DNA from 4 places in the Streptomyces sp. NPDC056486 genome. Region 1 is predicted to be linked to each of the others. Evidence: riboswitches for the same ligand, from Rfam matches in the RefSeq annotation. Region 1 holds a riboswitch; each other region holds the start of a gene.

Evidence for each region. Region 1 has a riboswitch for cobalamin ahead of ACFQ7F_RS32015 (ABC transporter substrate-binding protein). Riboswitches for the same ligand answer to the same signal wherever they lie in the genome.
Region 2: linked by a shared signal. The riboswitch ahead of metE (5-methyltetrahydropteroyltriglutamate--homocysteine S-methyltransferase) and the one ahead of ACFQ7F_RS32015 (ABC transporter substrate-binding protein) in region 1 are both predicted to bind cobalamin.
Region 3: linked by a shared signal. The riboswitch ahead of ACFQ7F_RS36315 (aldehyde dehydrogenase family protein) and the one ahead of ACFQ7F_RS32015 (ABC transporter substrate-binding protein) in region 1 are both predicted to bind cobalamin.
Region 4: linked by a shared signal. The riboswitch ahead of ACFQ7F_RS23380 (cobalamin biosynthesis protein) and the one ahead of ACFQ7F_RS32015 (ABC transporter substrate-binding protein) in region 1 are both predicted to bind cobalamin.

What each region holds. Positions count from the first base shown of each region.
Region 1 is NZ_JBHTSF010000107.1:17,399-22,691, reverse strand. It holds gene ACFQ7F_RS32030 (haloacid dehalogenase-like hydrolase) at 1-457, opposite strand, end outside; gene ACFQ7F_RS32025 (helix-turn-helix domain-containing protein) at 652-1,524, shown strand; gene ACFQ7F_RS32020 (VOC family protein) at 1,530-1,982, shown strand; cobalamin riboswitch at 2,041-2,227, shown strand; gene ACFQ7F_RS32015 (ABC transporter substrate-binding protein) at 2,320-3,390, shown strand; gene ACFQ7F_RS32010 (FecCD family ABC transporter permease) at 3,459-4,496, shown strand; gene ACFQ7F_RS32005 (ABC transporter ATP-binding protein) at 4,505-5,293, shown strand, end outside.
Region 2 is NZ_JBHTSF010000142.1:10,540-15,832, reverse strand. It holds gene aceB (malate synthase A) at 1-910, shown strand, start outside; gene ACFQ7F_RS36295 (3-hydroxybutyryl-CoA dehydrogenase) at 907-1,776, shown strand; cobalamin riboswitch at 1,947-2,165, shown strand; gene metE (5-methyltetrahydropteroyltriglutamate--homocysteine S-methyltransferase) at 2,335-4,656, shown strand; gene ACFQ7F_RS36285 (MarR family winged helix-turn-helix transcriptional regulator) at 4,711-5,205, opposite strand.
Region 3 is NZ_JBHTSF010000142.1:17,390-22,682, forward strand. It holds gene aceA (isocitrate lyase) at 1-557, opposite strand, end outside; gene ACFQ7F_RS36310 (short-chain fatty acyl-CoA regulator family protein) at 925-2,343, shown strand; cobalamin riboswitch at 2,364-2,549, shown strand; partial or broken gene ACFQ7F_RS36315 (aldehyde dehydrogenase family protein) at 2,792-3,145, shown strand; partial or broken gene ACFQ7F_RS36320 (enoyl-CoA hydratase-related protein) at 3,177-3,767, shown strand; cobalamin riboswitch at 3,868-4,066, shown strand; gene ACFQ7F_RS36325 (energy-coupling factor ABC transporter permease) at 4,096-4,818, shown strand; gene ACFQ7F_RS36330 (energy-coupling factor ABC transporter substrate-binding protein) at 4,824-5,198, shown strand.
Region 4 is NZ_JBHTSF010000059.1:46,731-52,023, forward strand. It holds gene ACFQ7F_RS23370 (putative cobaltochelatase) at 1-629, opposite strand, end outside; partial or broken gene ACFQ7F_RS23375 (cobyric acid synthase) at 626-2,226, opposite strand; gene ACFQ7F_RS23380 (cobalamin biosynthesis protein) at 2,226-3,164, opposite strand; cobalamin riboswitch at 3,286-3,429, opposite strand; gene ACFQ7F_RS23385 (DUF397 domain-containing protein) at 3,701-3,895, shown strand; gene ACFQ7F_RS23390 (hypothetical protein) at 3,914-4,222, shown strand; gene ACFQ7F_RS23395 (hypothetical protein) at 4,155-4,706, opposite strand; gene ACFQ7F_RS23400 (helix-turn-helix domain-containing protein) at 4,751-5,293, opposite strand, start outside.

The DNA of each region.
Region 1 (5,293 bases):
AGATCTGAGCGGCCCACGGATAGGAGACCTGGTCGTCGATGTCGCAGAGCCGGAGGTAGTAGCTGTAGAGGCTCTCCTTGTGCTTCGCCGTGTCCTTGAACGGGATGATCTTCAGCGACGGGTCCATCGACTTGCGGGTGAGGACCCCCTTCATCTCCAGGAAGGGCAGGAGGGACTCCTCCAGGTCGTTGCGGTACGTCGTGTTGTCCGCGTCGAAGACGGCGTACGCGCCCTTGTGCTCGTTCTTCGCGATGACCTTGCCCAGCTTCTTCGCGACCGGCTTGGGCCAGTGCTTCAGCTCGGCCGTGGCCTTGGAGCTCTTCGCGGCGGTTCTCGCCGAGGCGTCGGCGGCCGTCGCGTCCGTGCTCGGCCAGAGAGCCGTCCCCGCGAGAACGGCCGCGGTGAGCGCGCCCGCCGTGCCGAGTACGGCCAGCTTGCCCTTTGCCTTTACTGCCATGGTTCTGTGCCCCCTGAGAGCGGTCTGCGCCCCGTCCGGAGCGGCGGGTCATCGTATGGGGTGGGGCAGCGGATTCCCATGATCGACATCACCGGACGGAACGGGCATGAGAGGGCCGTGGGCGGGTAGTGGCATCGGACGCCCAAAGGCGTTCGGGGCTGCTCCGGAGCGGCGCTCATCGCATACTGGTGAGCATGGAGACCGTCTCCCGTGAGTTCGTACGGGCCGCTCCGCGGCTCGACGACATGGTGGTGTCCGCCGTCGGCTACCGCACGGCGGGGGAGCGGCCCGGCCTGCACCGCGGCCTGCCGTCCCCATATCTGACGCTGATCTTCTCGCTGGACGGCCCCGTCGCCACCGGCCTCAGTCCCGAGCAGGCGGTCGGCCCCGACGCCATCCGCACGGACATCGTCCTGGGCGGCCTGCACCAGTCCCCGGCATACATCGCCAGGCCCGAGCACGAGGCGGGCATCCAGCTCGCCGTGCATCCGCTCGCCGCCCGCGCCCTGTTCGGCGTACCGGCCTCGGCGCTGACCGGCGAGCTGGTGACGTCCGGCGCGGAGGTGATGGGGCGCCGCGCCGTCGACGTACGGGAGCTGCTGTGCGAGCAGGGCAACTGGGAGGAGCGATTCGCCTCCCTGTCCGGCTACCTGCGGCAGCGCGTGGCCGACGCAGACGCCGACGTGGACGGAGTCGTACGGCCCGAGGTCGCCGAAGCCTGGGCCTGGCTTGCCCGGCACCGGGGCGTCGGCACCCTGCGCGGCCTCTCCCGGCACGTGGCGCTCAGCGAACGCCGCCTGACCACGCTCTTTCGCGCGGAGACGGGCCTGAGCCCCAAGCAGGCGGGCCGCCTGATGCGCTTCCAGCGCGCCCGCAACGCCGTCGTACGCCCTGTCGCGTCGGGCGGCGCCCCCGACCTGGCCCGCGTCGCCGCCGACTGCGGCTACTACGACCACTCCCACCTGGTGCGGGACTTCCGGCAGTACACCGGGGTGAGTCCCAGCGGCTGGCTGGCCGAAGAGTGCCGGAATATCCAAGCCGGGAGCCATGGCGGGGGCGAAGAGTAGGACGCATGGACACCAACGAGAAGCAGCAGCCTGAGCCTCAGTCCGCCTCCGCCGGGCGCGCCCCCGATGTCTGGCCGTCGCTCCAGGCGAACGACGCCCCCGCCCTGATCGACTTCCTGGTCGGCACGGTCGGCTTCCTGCGTACCGCCGTCTACAAGGACGGCGACCGCGTGGCCCACGCCGAGCTCGACTGGCCCGAGGGCGGCGCCGTCATGCTGGGCTCGTACGACGAGAAGTCCCAGGACTGGTGCCTGAAGCCGGGCACCTTCGGCGCGTACGTCGTCACCGACCACGTCGACGACCTCTACGAGCGGCTCAGCGCCGCCGGAGTCAAGATCATCCGTGAGATCGAGGACCAGCCGTACGGCAGCCGGGAGTTCGCGATCGCCGACCCCGAGGGCAACAAGTGGTCCTTCGGCACCTACCGCGGCGCACCGAGGCCCGACGGGGCGTCCTGACCAGAGGTTCTGGCCAGGCGTCCTGACCAGGCGTTCTGAGGGGCGTCCTGACCTCGCGTGATAGCTTGCGGACGCCAGTCGACCCACACCAGGGCCAGGGAATCCGGTGCGAATCCGGAACTGACGCGCAGCGGTGAGGGGGAACGGGCGGGGCCACGGCCACTGGGCGTCCACGGACGCCTGGGAAGGCGCCCCGGCCGGCCGATCCCCGAGTCCGAAGACCTGCTGGCGCCTTCGCCCGCGCACCGAGCGGCGGAGGTGACGAAGCAGGCCAGGCTCCGCGTATGAGCCGTGAGACTCAAGGGATCGTGTGTCCTCCACAGCCCGTCGCGTACGTATACCCGTTCTTCTACCCGTCCTTCGCAGCACAGCCCGTCGCGTACGTACGCCCGTCCTCCTCAGCGCGGCCCTGGTCGTCACCCTGACCTCCTGCGGCGGCTCGCCGGACCCCTCCGCCACGTCCACCGCGGGCAAGAAGGCCGACGGCTATCCACTGACCCTGACCTCCTGCGGCAAGAAGGCGGAGATCAAGGCGCCGCCGCAGCGGGCGGTCTCCCTCGACCAGGGCTCCACCGAGATCCTGCTCTCCCTCGGTCTCGCGGACCGCATGGTCGGCACCGGGACCTGGACGGACCCGGTGCTCAAGGGCCTGGCGAAGGACAACGCCAAGGTGCCCCGGATCGCCGACAGCTACCCCTCCTTCGAGAAGGTCCTCGCCAAGGAGCCGGACTTCGTCACCGCGTCCTTCCTCGCGACGGTCAGCAAGGGCGGCGTCGCCGACCGCGCCAAGTTCGCGGAACTCGGCGTACCCGCCTATGTCTCGCCGTCCGACTGCGCGGGCAAGGACAACAGCGGCGACGGTGACGGCAAGCGGGTCAAGACGCTGACCATGGACACGGTGTACGGCGAGGTGCGGGACCTGGCCAGGGCCTTCGGGGTCCAGAAGCGCGGCGAGCGCCTGGTCGCGGAGCTCAAGGGCCGGGTGGCGAAGGCCACGAAGAAGATCGACGCGTCCGATACTTCGCTCCTCTACTGGTTCGCCAACTCCGACGCCCCCTACATCGCGGGTTGCTGCGGAGCGCCGGGCATCATCACCCGCGAGCTCGGCGTGAAGAACGTCTTCGACGACACCCGCGAGGAGTGGCCCCAGATCAACTGGGAGACGGTGGCGGACCGCGACCCGGACGCCCTGGTCATCGGCGACCTCACCCGCAAGTCGCAGACGGCCGAGAGCGCGAAGAAGAAGATCGAGTTCCTGGAGTCCAATCCGGTCACCAAGAACCTGACCGCCGTGAAGAAGAAGCGGTACGTGCTGCTGAGCGGCCAGGCCATGAACCCGACGATCCGCACGGTGGACGGTGTGGAACAAGTCGCCGACGCGTTGCGCGAGTTCGGGCTCGACAAGTGAGGGGAGGCGCCGGTGCTGGTGCTGGTGCTGGTGCTGGTGCCGGTGTCGGCGCCCGTGCCCGTGCCCGTATCGGTTCCGGTGTCGGCGTCGCGGGCGGCCTGCGCCAGATCCTGCTCTGGACGACGGGGCTCGCCGCCCTCGCACTCTCCGTGGCGGTGGCCGTCACGATCGGCCCCGCCGACATCTCCGTACCGGACGTGTGGTCGGCGGTGGCGGCCCACCTCGGCTGGGGCGAGGCGAAGCTGACGCCCATCCGGGACGGCATCGTCTGGAACCTGCGCATGCCGCGCACGCTCCTCGCGGCGGTCTGCGGCGCGGGCCTCGCGGTGTGCGGAACGGTCCTCCAGTCCCTCCTGCGCAACCCGCTCGCCGACCCCTTCGTGCTCGGCGTCTCCTCGGGCGCTTCCACGGGGGCGGTCGCGATCGTCGTACTCGGAGTCGGCGGGGGAGTGGTGTCGATCTCGGCGGGTGCCTTCGTGGGGGCCCTCTGCTCGTTCGCCCTCGTGCTGCTGCTCAGCCACACCCTGGGCGGGAGCGCCGACAGGGTGGTGCTTTCCGGCGTTGCGGCGATGCAACTCTTCTCCGCGCTCACCTCGTTCGTGATCCTGACTGCGGGCGATGCGGAGACGACACGGGGTGTCCTGTTCTGGCTGCTCGGTTCGTTGAGCGGCGTCGGCTGGACGGACGTCTGGCTGTGCGGGGCGATCCTTCTCGTCGCGCTCGTCATCTGCCTGGCGCATGCCCGCACCCTGGACGCGTTCGTGTTCGGCCAGGACGCGGCGGCGACGCTGGGAGTCCACGTGGCCCGCACCCGCCTCCTGCTGCTCTCCGTCACGGCCCTCCTCACGGCGGCGCTGGTCAGCAGCGCGGGCGCCATCGGCTTCGTGGGCCTGGTCCTGCCGCACGCGGCCCGCGCCCTGGTCGGCTCGGGGCACGCGCGCCTGCTCCCGGTCACGGCGCTCGCGGGCGCGGTGTTCCTGGTGTGGGTGGACACGCTGGCCCGTACGGTCCTGGACCCGCAGGAGGTCCCGGTGGGCGTGGTGACGTCCCTGATCGGCGTCCCGGCATTCGTCCTGGTCCTCTACCGCACGCGAAAGACGACGTGACCGACGACATGACCGACGGTGTGATCCCGCACGCTGCTGCCCCCGGCCTGCGGGCCGACCGGGTGACCAGAACGGCGGGCGGCCACCTCATCATCGACGGAGTGACCCTGGCGCCGCCCCCCGGAGCCACGGTCGGCCTGCTCGGCCCCAACGGCTCGGGCAAGTCCACCCTCCTGCGCATCCTGGCGGGCGTCCTGGCCCCGGCATCGGGAGCGGTCACGCTGGACGGCCGTCCGCTGCGGGACGTGGGCCGCCGCACGGTGGCACGCAGGGTGGCGGTGGTGGACCAGGACGCCACCACGCAGGTCGAGTTGTCGGTCGAGGACGTCGTACGCCTGGGCCGCATCCCGCACCGCAGGCCGTGGTCCCCCTCGACTCCCCAGGACGACGAGGCGGTTCGCGAGGCCCTGACCCGCACAGGCCTTTCCGACCGGGCAGGCCAGTCCTGGCACACCCTCTCCGGCGGCGAACGCCAACGGGTCCAGATAGCCAGGGCATTGGCCCAGGCCCCCCAGGAACTCCTCCTGGACGAACCGACCAACCACCTGGACATCCAACATCAGCTGGACATCCTGTCCCTGGTGGCCGACCTCCCCCTGACCAGCGTGATCGCCCTGCACGACCTGAACCTGGCCGCCATGTTCTGCGACCACGTGCTGGTCCTGCGCGAAGGCGTGGCCCACGCGTCGGGCACACCGTCCGAGGTGATCACGGAGGAGCTGATCGCGAAGGTGTACGGGGTACGGGCGGTGGTGACGAGGGTGGACGACGGCGGCCCGGACAGCCGCCCGTCGATC
Region 2 (5,293 bases), on a different contig from region 1:
GTTCGTCCTCGCCCAGGACCTTCTCGGCATCCCACGCGGCACGATCCGAGCCACTGTCCTGATCGAGACCATCACGGCTGCCGTCCAGATGGAGGAGATCCTCCACGAACTCCGCGAGCACAGCTCCGGCCTCAACGCAGGGCGCTGGGACTACCTCTTCAGCCTCATCAAGACCTTCGGGCACCGCACCGACTTTCTGCTGCCCGACCGGGCGAAGGTCACGATGACGGCCCCCTTCATGCGCGCGTACACCGAACTGCTCGTACGCACCTGCCACAAGCGGGGCGCCCACGCCATCGGCGGCATGTCCGCCCACGTACCCGGCAAGGACCCGGACGCCCACCAAGCCGCGCTCGCCACGGTGCGGCGCGACAAGGAACGCGAGGCCGAGGACGGCTTCGACGGCTCCTGGGTGGCCCATCCCGCCCTTGTCCCCGTCTGCCGAGAGGTGTTCGACGGGGTGCTCGACACCCGCCCGCATCAGATCGACCGCGCCCGCAACGACGTCGAGGTGACGGCAGCACAGCTCCTTTCCGTGCGCCGCGTCAGCGCGCCGCCCACGTCGGAGGGTGTACGCACCAACATCGCCGTCGCCCTGCGCTACTTCGCCGCCTGGCTGCATGGGCAGGGAGCCGTCGCCCTGTACGGCCTGATGGAGGACGCGGCCACCGCGGAGATCGCCCGGGTGCAGATCTGGCAGTGGCTGCGGCACCGGGCCGTCGACCGCGAGACGGTTCTTGAGCTGATGGAGGACGAGCTCGCCGCCCTGGGTGCGGAGTATCCGTGGGCGCCGGTCGACGAAGTCCGTGGACTGTTCCACCGGACCGCCTTGTCGCGGGAGTTGCCCGCGTTCTTCACCACGGATGCCTACAGCCGCCACCTCGTGCACCGCCCGGAGGGACAGTCATGACCGCAGCCATCCGCCGGGTCGGCGTGGTGGGCGGGGGCCAGATGGGCGCCGGAATCGCCGAGGTGTGCGCCCGCGCCGGTCTGGACACCGTGGTGTGCGAGGCCGACGGGCCGACCGCACGCGCCGCCCGCGAACGCGTGGCCGTATCGCTCGAACGTGCCGTACAGCGCGGAAAGTTGGACCGCATCGGTGCCGAAGACGCACTGGCCCGCATGGTCTTCACCGGCAGCCTCGACGACCTGGCCGATCGCCAGCTCGTCGTCGAAGCCGTCGTGGAGGACGCCGCGGCGAAGACCGAGGTCTTCGCCGCCCTGGACAAGGTCGTCGAGGACCCCGGCGCGATCCTGGCCACCAACACCTCCTCCATCCCGGTCATGCGTCTGGGCATGGCGACCCGGCGTGCCGATCGCGTCCTCGGCCTTCACTTCTTCAACCCCGCCCCCGTACTCCCCCTGGTCGAGGTCGTCTCCTCGCTGCACACGGCCGCCGAGGCGGTCGCCGCCGTCCAGGACTTCGCCACGGACACCCTGGGCAAGACGGTCGTCCGGTCCCAGGACAGGGCGGGCTTCGTCGTCAACGCGCTGCTCGTCCCCTACCTCCTCTCGGCCATCCGGATGACGGAGTCCGGCTTCGCCACTGCGGCCGACGTGGACGCGGGCATGGAGCTGGGCTGCGCGCACCCGATGGGGCCGCTGAAGCTGGCTGACCTGATCGGCCTCGACACGGTCGCCTCCATCGCGGCGTCTCTCTACGAAGAGTTCAAGGAGCCCCTGTACGCCCCGCCGCCGCTGCTCCAGCGCATGGTGGAAGCAGGGCTGCTCGGCCGTAAGAGCGGCCGCGGGTTCCACATCTACGACCGGGGCTGAGGGGCCCGGGTCCGCCGCCGGCCGAGGGGCCTGCGGCTGCTGTGAGCGGGGCGCGGAACAGAGTGGTGATCTGTTCCGCGCCCCCGCACGCGCTGACTCGGGCCGGGGTCCGTGTCTCACCTCACGGTCCGGAATGTGATCAGTACTGCCCAAGAGGGCGACCACCCCTTAGCCTGACCAGTGCAGCTGGTTCGCCCTGCCCGCCAGGCAGACGCGTCGTAAGAGGGAACCCGGTGAGAATCCGGGACTGCCCCGCAGCGGTGAGTGGGAACGACCGCCGTCATACGCACTGGATCCGAGCGCGGATCCGGGAAGCGACGGCCAGTAGGAACCTGCCTCGGCAGGTGTGCCCGCGAGTCCGAAGACCTGCCCGTTGCCCGTACGTGACCCCTCACGTGCGGTATCCCGGTGACCTCGTGGGCGGGTCGGCGTACAGATCAGGTGGAGTACCGCAGCACCGCGCCGATGGCGCGCGTTCGGTCCGCCGGGTTCGTCACCCCTTCGCGTCCGCGTCCCGTCTCCGGGATCTCAAGGAGTCATCTCGCGAAGGAGATTTCCATGACACCGAAGTCCGCAGCCGCGGCAGCACGGTCCACCGTGTACGGCTACCCCCGCCAGGGCCCCAACCGGGAACTGAAGAAGACCGTCGAGGGCTACTGGAAGGGCCGTGTCAGCGCCGACGCCCTCCGGGACACCGCGGCGCAGCTGCGCCGGTCCACCTGGCAGCACCTGGCCGACGCCGGCATCCACGAAGTGCCGACCGGTGACTTCTCGTACTACGACCACGTCCTGGACACCAGCGTCATGGTCGGCGCCGTCCCTCAGCGCCACCGCGAGGCCGTCGACACCGACGGGCTCGACGGCTACTTCGCGATGGCCCGCGGCACCCAGGACGTGGCGCCGCTCGAGATGACCAAGTGGTTCGACACCAACTACCACTACCTCGTGCCGGAACTCGGCCCCGACACCGTCTTCGCCGCCGACTCCGCCAAGCAGGTCAACGAGCTGAAGGAAGCCATCGCGCTCGGCCTCGCGGCCCGTCCGGTCCTTGTCGGCCCGGTCACCTATCTGCTGCTCGCCAAGCCCGCGCCCGGCGTGGCGGCCGACTTCGAGCCGCTCACGCTCCTCGACCGCCTGCTGCCCGTGTACGCCGAGGTCATCGCCGACCTGCGCGCGGCGGGCGCGGAGTGGGTGCAGCTCGACGAGCCCGCCCTGGTCCAGGACCGCACCCCGGCCGAACTCAACGCCGCCGCCCGCGCCTACCGCGATCTGGGCGCCCTCACCGACCGCCCGAAGCTCCTGGTCGGCTCCTACTTCGGCCGGCTCGGCGAGGCACTTCCGGTGCTTGCCAAGGCGCCGGTCGAGGGCCTCGCCCTGGACTTCACCGAGGCCGCCGCGAGCCAGCTCCAGGACCTCGCCGCCGTCGGCGGTCTTCCCGGCAAGCGTCTGGTCGCGGGCGTCGTGAACGGCCGCAACATCTGGATCAACGACCTGGAGAAGTCCCTGTCCACGCTGGGCACGCTCCTGGGTCTCGCCGACCGGGTCGACGTCTCCGCGTCCTGCTCCCTCCTCCATGTCCCGCTGGACGCCACCGCCGAGCGGGACATCGACCCGCAGATCGCCCGCTGGCTGGCCTTCGCCCACCAGAAGACCGCCGAGATCGCCACGCTGGCCCGCGGCCTGGCCCAGGGCACTGGCGCGATCGCAGCCGAACTGTCCGCCAACCGCGCAGACTTGGCGTCCCGCTCGGGCTCGGCCCTCACCCACGATCCGGCCGTACGTTCCCGCGTCGCCGCCGTCACCGGCGCCGATGCCCGCCGCGCGCACGCCTACCCGGAGCGTGCGGCGGCCCAGCAGGCTCGCCTCGGCCTGCCGCAACTGCCCACGACCACCATCGGCTCCTTCCCCCAGACCACCGAACTGCGCACCGCACGGGCCGACTTGCGCGCGGGCCGTATCGACACGGCCGGCTACGAAGAGCGCATCAAGAACGAGATCCGCGAGGTCCTCGCCTTCCAGGAGAAGGCGGGTATCGACGTCCTGGTGCACGGCGAGCCCGAACGCAACGACATGGTGCAGTACTTCGCCGAGCAGCTCACCGGCTACCTCGCCACGCAGCACGGCTGGGTCCAGTCGTACGGCACCCGCTATGTGCGCCCGCCGGTCCTGGCCGGCGACATCTCGCGGCCCGAACCGATGACGGTGCGCTGGACCTCGTACGCCAACTCCCTCACCGACCGGCCCGTCAAGGGCATGCTCACCGGCCCGGTCACCATGCTCGCCTGGTCCTTCGTCCGCGACGACCAGCCGCTCGGCGACACGGCGCGCCAGGTCGCCCTCGCCCTGCGCGACGAGGTCAACGACCTCGAAACGGACGGCACTTCGGTCATCCAGGTCGATGAGCCCGCGCTGCGCGAAACGCTGCCGCTGCGCGCCGCCGACCGTCCCTCCTACCTGGACTGGGCCACCGAGTCGTTCCGCCTCACCACCAGCGGCGTACGTCCGGACACCCAGATCCACACGCACATGTGCTACGCCGAGTTCGGTGACATCGTCCAGGCCATCGACGATCTCGACGCCGACGTCATCAGCCTGGAAGCCGCCCGCTCACACATGCAGGTGGCCCGCGAACTGGCCGAGCACGGCTACCCGCGCGAGGCGGGTCCCGGCGTCTACGACATCCACTCCCCGCGCGTACCCAGCACCGAGGAGGCAGCAGCCCTGCTGCGCAAGGGACTTGAGGCCATCCCCGCCGAGCGCCTGTGGGTGAACCCCGACTGCGGCCTCAAGACCCGCGGCTGGCCGGAGACCAAGGCCTCCCTGGAGAACCTGGTCGCGGCGGCGCGCGAGGTGAGGGCGGAGCTGCCCACGAACTCCTGACCCGAGCGCGCGAACCGGGGCGGCCATTTGAGGGGGAATGGCCGCCCCGTTCCGTCATGACGCATCATCCGTATGCGCCACCCGGGACAACAGCGCGTGCAACATCTCCCGCTCGTCCGGGCCGAGCGGGGCGAGGAGTTCGTCGCGGACGCCGCGGGCCATCGTGTCGGAGTCGCGCAGGAAGTCGTGGCCCGCCGGGGCGAGGGCGACGATGCGGCGGCGGCGGTCGTCGGGAGCGGGACGGCGTTCGACGAAGCCGAGGCGCTCCAGGTCGTCCACAAGGCCGACGATCGCGCTGGGGTCATAGCCCAGCTCCTGGCTCAGTTCGCGCTGCGCCGCGCCCGCCACCGTGGCCAGATAGCGCAGCAGCGCGTAGTGGCGCAGACGCAGGCCGGATCTCTGGAGCCCCGCGTTGAAGAGCTGCCCCGAGCGCAGCCCGAGACGGTACAGCAGGTAGCCCGTGTCGGCGTGGAGGCCGCGCATCCAGGGTGCGCCCTCGTCGACGGATCCTTCCTCCACGGGCTCGGCGGTGGTCTTCCGGCTGGTCATGAGGAGGCTCTCCCTGATCGGTGCTTCGCGGGCATACGGCGGTCGTCGATGCCAGTGTCCAGCATGCCGCATTATCGATGTTGGAAAC
Region 3 (5,293 bases), on a different contig from region 1:
TGGATGCCCGCCGCACCCGCGGCGATCATCGCCTTGGTCAGTTCGAAGGCGTTGAGCGGACCGCCGAAGCCCGCCTCGGCGTCGGCGACGATCGGCGCGAGCCAGTCGGTGACGTCCTCACCGCCCTCGGCGGTGGCGATCTGGTCGGCGCGCAGCAGGGCGTTGTTGATCCGGCGGACCACCTGGGGAACCGAGTTGGCGGGGTAGAGCGACTGGTCGGGGTAGGTGTGCCCGGCCTGGTTGGCATCGGCGGCCACCTGCCAGCCGGACAGATAGATCGCCTGGAGACCGGCCTTGACCTGCTGGACGGCCTGACCGCCGGTCAGGGCGCCGAGCGCGTGGATGTAGTCCTGCTCGTGCAGCTGCCGCCACAGCCGCTCGGCCCCGCGCCGGGCGAGGGTGCTCTCCTCACGGACGCTGCCGGAGAGCCTGACCACGTCCTCGGCGGTGTAGGTGCGCTCGATGCCCTTCCAGCGGGAGTCGGTCGCCCACCGCTGAGCCAGCTCCTGGGCCGTTGCGGTCGTCGTCCCCGTTGTCGTCGTCCCTGCCTGTGCCATGACCGTCTCCTGAAGACTCGTGAACTATGCGAATGTCTGACACTGGGTGCCGGACGAGTTGAGGGTGCGGCCCGCCGATTCCGGGGTGAGCCATCCGAGCAATGCTGCCGAGCCGGGTGGAAGGGTCGGGATCGCCGACGTCAGGGCATTGAGCCGTACCCCGTTTCCGATCCGCCCGACGGAGTCCGGCGGGCCGCAGTACGACTCTGGCATCGGCACTCAGTGCCATCAAGCAGGGAAAGCTGCCAACTTCTGCGCATCTTCCGGCGCCGTATTGCCAACTCTGTTAATGCCTGCAGTCCCTTTCGCGTGGCTACCATCACGGGCAGTGCCGACGAGGGTGACCGTGACCGGACAGGAGCCATGGGTGAGCAAGACGTACGCGGGAGCACGGCTGCGGAGGCTGCGGGAGGAGCGCCGCATGAGCCAGGCCGATCTGGCCCGGACCCTGGCCATCTCGCCGAGCTATCTGAACCAGATGGAGCACGACTCCCGACCGCTGACCGTGCCCGTGCTGCTGCGGCTCACTGAGGCGTTCGGAGTCGACCCGGGCTTCTTCTCCGAGCGCGACACCAGCCGCTTGGTGGCGGACCTGCGGGACGCCCTCACCGGCGAGGTCCTGGCCGGCCGGGTGTCCGCGTCCGACCTCTCGGACCTGGCATCGCGCATGCCCGCCGTGGCAACGGTCCTGGTGGACCTGGGCCGAAGGAACCAGCACCTCACCGAACAGCTCTCCGAAGCCGCGGAGGGGCGGGGGCCGGGAACGGCGGCGCAGCCCCGCTCCGCGCACGAGGAGATCCGTGAGTTCTTCTACCGGCGCCAGAATTACCTGCACGACATCGATCTCGCCGCCGAACAGTTCGCCGCCGAGATCGGCATACGCCCCGGCGAGGTCGTGCGCGCCCTGTCCGCACGCCTCGCCGAGCGCCACGGGGTGCGCCTGGCCGCGGACGCCCACGAGCTCCTGCACCACTACGACCCGACGGCCCGGGTCCTGCACCTCTCCAACCGTCTTCGCCCCGGCCAGCAGGCGTTCCGGATGGCCACTCAGCTCGTGCTCCTCGAGTACGCCGACGAGGTGTCCGCCCTCGCGTCGGAGGACTTCGACCGAGAGGCCGCGGCCTGGCCGCTGGCCCGCATCGGGATCGCCAACCACTTCGCTGCCGCGCTGATCCTGCCCTACCGCCGTTTCCACGCGGCCGCGGAGGAGTTCCGCTACGACATCGAGCGTCTCACCGACCACTTCGGACTCGGCTACGAGACGATCTGCCACCGCCTCAGCACCCTGCAGCGGCCCCGGCTGCGCGGTGTGCCCTTCTCCTTCGTGCGGGTCGACCGGGCGGGCAACATGTCGAAGCGGCAGTCCGCCACCGCCTTCCACTTCTCCCGCGCGGGCGGCACCTGCCCGCTGTGGAACGTGTACGAGGCGTTCGCCGCGCCAGGGCGCATCCACGTCCAGGTGGCCTCCATGCCGGACGGACAGCGATTCCTGTGGACCGCCCGAGCGGTCACCCGGCACCGCGGCGGCTGGGGCGAGCCCGGCAAGACCTTCGCCATCGGCCTCGGCTGCGAGATCCGCCACGCCTCACGGCTCGTCTACTCCGACGGCCTCGACCTCGACAGCGCGTCATCCGCCGTGCCCATCGGCATGGGCTGCCGCCTCTGCGAACGCACGGACTGCCCCCAGCGGGCGGTGCCACCACTGGACCGCAGCCTGGCGATCGACGAGAACAGCAGCACCTTCGTGCCCTACCCCGTGGCCGGGAAGCGGGCGGGCGGCGAATGAGGGGGTGGACTTACTAGGACGTCCAACTATATCTTCGTGGCACAAGGTCCGCGGTGCAGGGAAGCCGGTGTGAAACCGGCACGGTCCCGCCACTGTGACCGGGGAGTGTGCTGCCATCCACACGCCACTGGCGAGGTCTGCCGGGAAGGCGGGCGCCGCGCGTAGATCCGGGAGTCAGGATACCGGCCGCGGAATGTTCCGTGTTGTCCACGAGGATGGAGCAGACACGCATGGCACCGGTCCGTACCCACGACCCTGGTGATCCGGCGGAGCGCGGTCAACTCGCCACGCGCTCATAGGACTTCGCGACCTCCGGTGGTCTTCCTCCACGCCTGACGGTCCCGACGTCCGCTGTCCCGCGGCTCGCACCGGCAGCGCACACACCCGTGCGCCCCGCCGGCGGCTCGCCGTGCCCTCCCCGGATCGCACCTGACGAGAGCAGGCACCCATGGTCCGTGAACTCACCCATTTCGTCGGCGGTAAGCACACCGTCGGCGCCTCCGGCCTCTTCGGCGACGTGTACGACCCCAACACCGGCACCGTCCAGGCCCGCGTACCGCTCGCCGACCGGGCCGACACCGAGACGGCGATCGCCGACGCGGTCAACGCGCAGCAGGAGTGGGGCCGTTGGAACCCGCAGCGGCGCGCCCGTGTCCTGCTGCGCTTCCTCCAACTCGTCGAGGCGGAGCGAGACTCCCTGGCGCGGATGCTTTCGGCCGAGCACGGCAAGACCGTGGCCGACGCGCACGGCGACCTTCAACGCGGCCTGGAGGTGGTGGAGTTCGCGGCCGGTATCCCGCACCACCCACCTGGCGCTCACCGGCGCGCGGATCGGCGCCGGCGATGCCCTGCTGTGCGGGCTCGCCGATCACTTCGTGCCCTCCGGCAACCTGCCCGGGTTCCTTGACGACCTCGCCACGCAGCCGGTCTGGGACGCCCTGGAGATGTACGTGCGCCAGCCACCGCCCGGCGACCTTGCCGGTCACCGGACCTGGATCGACGACTGCTACGGCGCCGACACCGCCGTGTTCGGTCAGCCCGAGATCAAACTGGGTGTCATCCCCGGCATCGGCGGCTCGCAGCGGCTGACCCGCGCGGTCGGCAAGGCCAAGGCCATGGAGATGTGCCTGACCGGCCGCACCATGGACGCCGAGGGAGCGGAGCGGGCCGGGCTCGTCTCCCGCGTGGTGCCCGCCGCTGAACTCGTCGGCGAGGCCCTCGCCGTCGCCGAGACCGTCGCGGGCATGTCCCTGCCCGTCGCGATGATGGCGAAGGAAGCGGTGTCCCGGGCCTTCGAGACGACTCTGGCGGAGGGCGTCCGCTTCGAACGCCGCCTTTTCCACGCCGTGTTCGCGACCGCGGACCAGAAGGAGGGCATGGCCGCCTTCGTCGACAAGCGACCGCCCGGCTTCACGCACTCCTGAGGCGCCCCGGCCGCGGTGCACAGGGGCTGACCAGGGGCGTACGCCCCTGGTCGGGTGCGCTCGCGTGCCACAGGTGCAGCCGTCCCACAAGTTGTCAGGAAACTCGGTTGCGCACTATGGTCACCACGCCTTGGTGAACGGGAAATCCGGTGTGATGCCGGTGCGGCCCTCGCCACTGTGATCGGGAAGTCCGGCTCCAGCCCTCGCGGCAGCCACTGGGTGCACACGCATCCGGGAAGGCGGAGTCCGGTCGGTATGACCCGTAAGCCAGGAGACCGGCCAAGGCGCGTTGTCCATCCACGAGGTGCTGGAGAGGGTCTGCTTAGCCATGCACATAGCCGAGGGTTTCCTCCCACCGGCGCACGCGATCGCCTGGGGCGTAGCGTCCGCGCCGTTCGTCGTCCACGGAGTCCGCTCCCTGACCCGTGAGGTCAAGGAGCACCCGGAGAGCACACTGCTCCTGGGCGCCTCCGGAGCCTTCACTTTTGTCCTTTCCGCCCTGAAAATCCCTTCCGTGACGGGCAGTTGTTCGCACCCGACGGGCACCGGGCTCGGCGCGATCCTGTTCCGGCCGCCGATCATGACGGTGCTCGGCACCATCACGCTGCTGTTCCAGGCCCTGCTGCTCGCCCATGGCGGGCTCACCACGCTCGGCGCCAATGTGTTCTCCATGGCGATCGTCGGGCCCTGGGCGGGATACGCCGTCTACCGGCTCCTGAAGCGGTTCGACGTGCCGCTCATGGTCGCCGTGTTCTTCGGCGCGTTCGTCGCCGACCTGTCCACGTACTGCGTCACCAGCGTCCAGCTGGCCCTGGCGTTCCCCGACCCGAGCAGCGGATTCATCGGCGCTCTGGGCAAGTTCGGCGGCATCTTCGCCGTCACGCAGATCCCCCTGGCCGTCAGTGAGGGACTGCTCACCGTCCTGGTGATGCGGCTGCTCGTGCAGTCGAGCAAGGGCGAGCTCACGCGGCTCGGCGTACTGCTGCAGGGCAAGCAGTCGACCGTGACCGCGACGAAGAAGACGGAGACAGGGACGGGGGCCGGCGCCTGATGAGCATGAGCCGGAACGCGAAGATCAACATGGTGCTCCTCGTCATCGTCGCCGCGCTCGCGGTACTGCCGGTGGCGCTCGGCCTCGGCGACGACGAGAAGGAACCGTTCACCGGGGCGGACGCCCAGGCCGAGACGGCGATCACCGAGATCAAGCCGGACTACGAGCCGTGGTTCTCGCCGCTGTACGAACCCCCCTCCGGGGAGATCGAGTCGGCGCTCTTCGCCCTGCAGGCGGCACTCGGCGCGGGCGTCCTCGCGTACTACTTCGGTCTGCGCAAGGGGCGCCGTCAGGGCGCGGAGATCGCACAGGCGCAGGAAACATCCGCGGAGCAGTCCACCGATGTGGAGGGCGCACGGCCCGAGACCGAGCAGGTCTGAGCCCGAATGCTGCCCATCGACGCGGCGGCGCACAGCAGTCGCTGGGGCCCGCCCCCCCCCCGGGGCATTGTGGTGGTCGGGGGGGGGCAGAAACT
Region 4 (5,293 bases), on a different contig from region 1:
CGCTGATCGGTCTCGCGCGACGCGGCGACCTCTACGGTGAGCCCGAACCGGTCGAGCAACTGCGGGCGCAGTTCGCCCTCTTCGGGGTTCATGGTGCCCACGAGCAGGAACCGCGCCGCATGCCGCACCGACACGCCCTCGCGCTCGACGTACGAAGCGCCCATGGCGGCGGCGTCGAGCAGCAGGTCGACCAAGTGGTCGTGCAGCAGGTTGACTTCGTCGACGTAGAGGATGCCGCGATGGGCGTCGGCGAGAAGACCCGGCTCGAAGGCCTTCACGCCCTCGGCGAGCGCCCGCTCGATGTCGAGCGCCCCGACAAGACGGTCCTCGGAGGCTCCGACGGGCAGCTCGACCATCCGCGCGTCCCGCACCGATGCCCCGCCGACGTCGTGCGGACCGTCGGGGCAGGCGGGGTCCGGGGCGGCCGGGTCGCAGGAGAAGCGGCATCCGGCGACGACGGGCACCTGCGGCAGCAAGGCCGAAAGGGCCCGCACGGCGGTGGACTTGGCGGTGCCCTTCTCTCCGCGCACGAGCACACCGCCGACGGCGGGCGAGACGGCGTTGAGCAGCAGGGCGAGCCGCAGGTCGTCCTGTCCGACGAGAGCGGTGAACGGATAGGGGGTACTCACAAGGCCTCCATTACGTGGTTCAGGGCGGGGCAGGGGGCGGCGGCTCTCGCCCAGGGAGCAGCGGCTCTCACCCGTCCCCCTCCGCCGGTCGTGGGGGCGCCCCGGGTGCGATGAAGGGGAGGCCGGACGGGGCGCCGGTCTCGATCAGGCGGAGCAGCGCGTCCGTGTCCGCATGCTGCTCGATCAGGTCGCCGAGCAGGTCGAGCTGCTCCTCGCGCAGAACACCGAAGCTGGTGTCGGGCGCCGGCACGAAACGGCGCCCGGCGGCGCGGGCGACCTCGGTCAGGAAGCGGCGCCGGAACGCGTCGCTCTCCAGCGACCCGTGCCAGTGCGTGCCCCACACTTCACCCACGCGGCAGCCGTCCAGGAAGGGCTCTCCGCCGAGGACTTCGGCGACGCCGTGATGGATCTCGTACCCCTCGACGGGTTCGCCGAGCGCCTCGCCGACCGGCCGTGCGAGGGTCTTCTCGCGTGCGAACCGCACGCGCACGGGCAGCAGGCCGAGCCCGTCCACGGCTCCTGCCCGTGACTCGACGTCGTCCTCGATGTGCTCGCCGAGGACCTGGAAGCCGCCGCAGATACCGAGCACGGGCCGCCCCTCGGCAGCGCGGCGCGCGATGGCGTCCGCGAGACCGCGCTCGCGCAGCCACTGCAGGGCGCGGACCGTGCCGCGCGTCCCCGGTACGACCACGAGATCGGCGTCGACGAGTTCATCGGCGCGGTCAACGAACCGCACCACGACGCCGGGTTCGGCGGCCAGGGCGTCCACGTCCGTGAAGTTCGACATCAGCGGCACGGCACAGACGGCGACCCGCAGCACGTCCTCACCGACCGGGGGAGCGACGACGGACTCCCGTACGGCGCCCCGCAGGGACACCCGGAGCCCGTCCTCCTCGTCGATACCGAGACCGTGCTGGAAGGGAAGCACGCCGAACGTACGCCGCCCGGTGAGCTCATGAAGCATGTCGAGCCCCGGTTCGAGCAGCGAGACGTCGCCACGGAACTTGTTGACGAGATACCCGGCGACCAGTTCCTGGTCCTCGGCGCTGAGCAGCGCCGTCGTCCCGAAGAAGGAGGCGAAGACGCCGCCGCGGTCGATGTCGCCGACCACGATGACCGGGAAGCGGGCGGCCCGCGCGATCCCCATGTTCACGATGTCCGTACGCCGCAGATTGATCTCGGCGGGACTGCCCGCGCCTTCGCAGATCACGGCGTCATAGCTGCCCCGAAGTTCTTCGAGACATCCCACGACGGTGGAGAGCAGCTGTTCCTGGCGCCCACCGTGATAGCCGCGCGCACTCATCTCGCCCACGGGCTTTCCCATGAGGACGACCTGGCTGCTGCGGTCACTGCCCGGCTTGAGCAGCACGGGGTTCATCAGCGCGCTCGGCTCGACCCGGGCGGCCTGCGCCTGCATGGCCTGGGCCCGCCCGATCTCGGCGCCCTCGCGCGTGACGAAGGAGTTGAGGGACATGTTCTGCGCCTTGAAGGGCGCGACGGAGACCCCCTTGCGGGCCAGCCACCGGCAGATCCCGGCAGTGATCACGCTCTTCCCCGCGTCGGACGTGGTCCCGGCCACGAGCAGCCCACCACTCATCAGGCCCTGCCTTTCCGCATAGTGCTCACCACTGCGGCGACCCCCAGGGCAAGCAGCCCGACCCGTCGCGAAAGCTTCACGGCCCGCTCGATGTCGGCGACTTCGACGTCCCGCCCGTCCCCGTTCAGGACAGGCCGGTGCTCGACCCGGCCTCCGTACGAGAGGGTCCCCCCGAGCCTTACCCCCAACGCCCCGGCGAAGGAGGTCTCGACCGGCCCCGCGTTGGGGCTCGGATGCTTGGCGGCGTCGGTACGCCAGGCCCGCAGGGCCCCTCGTGGCGCATCCCCGGCGGCAGCGGCGAGCACCGCGGTGAGCCGGGCCCCGGGCCACCCCAGAACATCGTCGAGCCGCGCGGAGGCCCACCCGTACCGCCGGTACTTCACGGACTTGTGCCCGACCATGGCGTCGAGCGTGTTCACGGCCCGGAAGGCGACGAGCCCGGGAACCCCGCCGAGCGCCCCCCACACCAAGGCGCCGACGACCGCGTCGGACGTGTTCTCGGCGACGGACTCGACCACGGCCCGCGCGATGCCGTCGGCGTCGAGGGCCTGCGGATCACGGCCGCACAGATGCGGAAGCCGCTCCCTTGCCACCTCGATGTCCCCGGCGGCGAGCGCCCCGCCGACGGCCCGCGCCTCGCGGCCCAGCGAGGTCCCGCCGACCACGGCCCAGGTGGTGGCGGCGGTCAGCGCGACGGATGCGGCGCGTGATTCACGTACAAGGGAAGAGGCCAGGGCAGCGGCACCTGCCGCACCCCCGGCGCACACCACGGCATGCAGGGCGCCCCACCCGCGGTGGTCACGCCACAGCACACGCTCGACGGCTCCCGCGGCCCGACCGAACGCGGCGACCGGATGCCCGCGGCGAGGATCGCCGAGGAACAGATCACCGAGGAGGCCGACGGCGGCGCCGTACGCGAAGTCGCGATCGGCACACATGGCTTCAGCCGGCCGTTACGCGGAGGAGAGCGAGGGGCCCGGCCTGGACAGGCAGGGGCACAGAGACCGGCAACGAGCGGCCGCGCATGGCGATATGTCCTCACTCAGGGTGTCCGCGCCCTGATTCGACGAGATCGGCGGCGAGAGTTCCTGGCTTCCGAGGAGTCGTCTCCTCGATGACAGTGGCGGGACCGCGCCGGATTCGCACCGGCTTCCTCTTCTGCCGCCGTAATGGCTCCGGCAGTCCACCACGCCCACGAACGCCCGTCAACTTGCCGTTGACCTGGGGCGGGAGAGTGTGCCGAGGCCCACATAGGGCCGGTTTCTCCCTAGGCCTGGAAATGTAACTTTCCTAGACTGGAACACGACAACCGGAGAGCGGTCCAGGAGTGATTGGGTCCGGTCGTGACGTGGTGTGACGGTTCTCGGCGGACCTGGCGGCCCTCCAAGATCACGGCGCTATCGTGCATCGGCGTGGGCGAAGAGCGACGGACACGCGTCGAGGGACGCCGGCTCTCGGGCAGGGGGAGGTCGGCGTGTCCAATGAGAGCTCGTCCGGATTGTTCTGGCGCAGGAGCAGCTACAGCGGGGCCGACGGAGAGTGTGTTGAAATTGCCTTCGTGCGGAAAGCGGTGATTGTCCGTGATTCGCAGAACCCGTCGGAACCCGGCGTCGTCTTCTCCGTCGAGCGCTGGCAAGCGTTCCTGAACGCTCTCGTCGGAGCTGGGTGAGAGGGAGGGGGGAACGGGATGACTGAGCATCATCTTGCCGATGTGCGGCGGCTGGTGAACGGCGTGCACGGGGGGAAGCGGAAGGCATCGGGGGTCGTCGCGGCCGTGGCGGGGTGTGTGCTGCTCGGTGCGGCCGTCACCCTGGTCGGAGCGGCGGCCTCGCTGTTGGTCGAGGGGACGGCGGCGCGGCTGGCTGTCTGGGTCCTCACGGCCGTGGTGGCCGCGGTGGCCGTGGGTCTGTGGTGGGGCTTCGCCGAGTTCAGGCAGAATCGTCAGCCTTGGGCTCGGGCCGCTGAGCGGGAACCACAGCACGGCGGTCGTCGCTGAGCGTGGGCGTTGCCCCCGCCTGCGAGATCAGCCTGGCGAGCTGGCGGCTGAGCGCGATCACGGGGGCCGAGAAGACAGCGATCACCGGGCCGACCGTCCGGAACCCCGTCATGCCGATGGCGGCCAGGACGACGAGCACTCCGGTGAGCGTCAGCACCAGAACGAGTATGCAGCCGGTGCAGTAGACGATCCTGGTCGTGAACATCCGCACGTTGTCGTCCGTGCGATGGCGGTCCAGCGTGTCCATCCGATTCGTACGGCCCTGGTCGGTCATCGCTTCGCGGACGAGCTGGTTGTAGGAGGGGCCGACGGATGTCGGCTGCTCGGCGCCGGCGTCGGCGGTGACATGGGCGGCCCCGCCGGCGTTGCTGCCGACGGAGGCCCCATCGGCACCTTGCGCACCACCCGTACCACCGCCCCGCCACGGCGCCTGCCTGATGGCCGCGAGAATCCCCCGCCACCACTCTCGCAACGCGGCTGGCATGTTGAGGCCTCCTCGCTCCTGCCGGACTCCTCGGGCCCGGAAGGTCAGCTGCTGTCAATGCCGTCCCTGACCCGGTTGATCAGGTCGATGGCTTTATCTCCGCTGTACGCGGTCTCGCGCAGGGATTCGAAGCACTCCTGGTGACGCACGATCAGCTCGTGATCGTCACGGATCGACTGGTTCCCCTGAGCCTCCAGGTAAAGCAGGTCCTCGTCGTCGAGGAAGCCGAGCAGGATGAAGCTGCTCAAGGTGGAGTAGTGGGCGCCCGCTGTGAACGGCAGAACCTGGAGGGACACCTTCGGGCGTGCCGACATGTCAATGAGGCGCTGCAGCTGGGCGCGCAGCACGCGCGGACCGCCGATCTGCCGGTGCAGCGCGGCCTCATCGATGACGAAGAACGTCCACGGCGGGTCCTCGCCCTCCAGAGCGCGCTCTTGGCGCGCTGTCCGCAGTTCCACGATCCGCCGCGCCCGCTCCGTCGCCACGCGCGGGGCGAGGAGCGCCATCGCGTACTCGTCCGTCTGCAGGAAGCCGGGCACGATGATCGGGTTGTACGTGCGAATGGACGCGGCGGCACTCTCGTACCC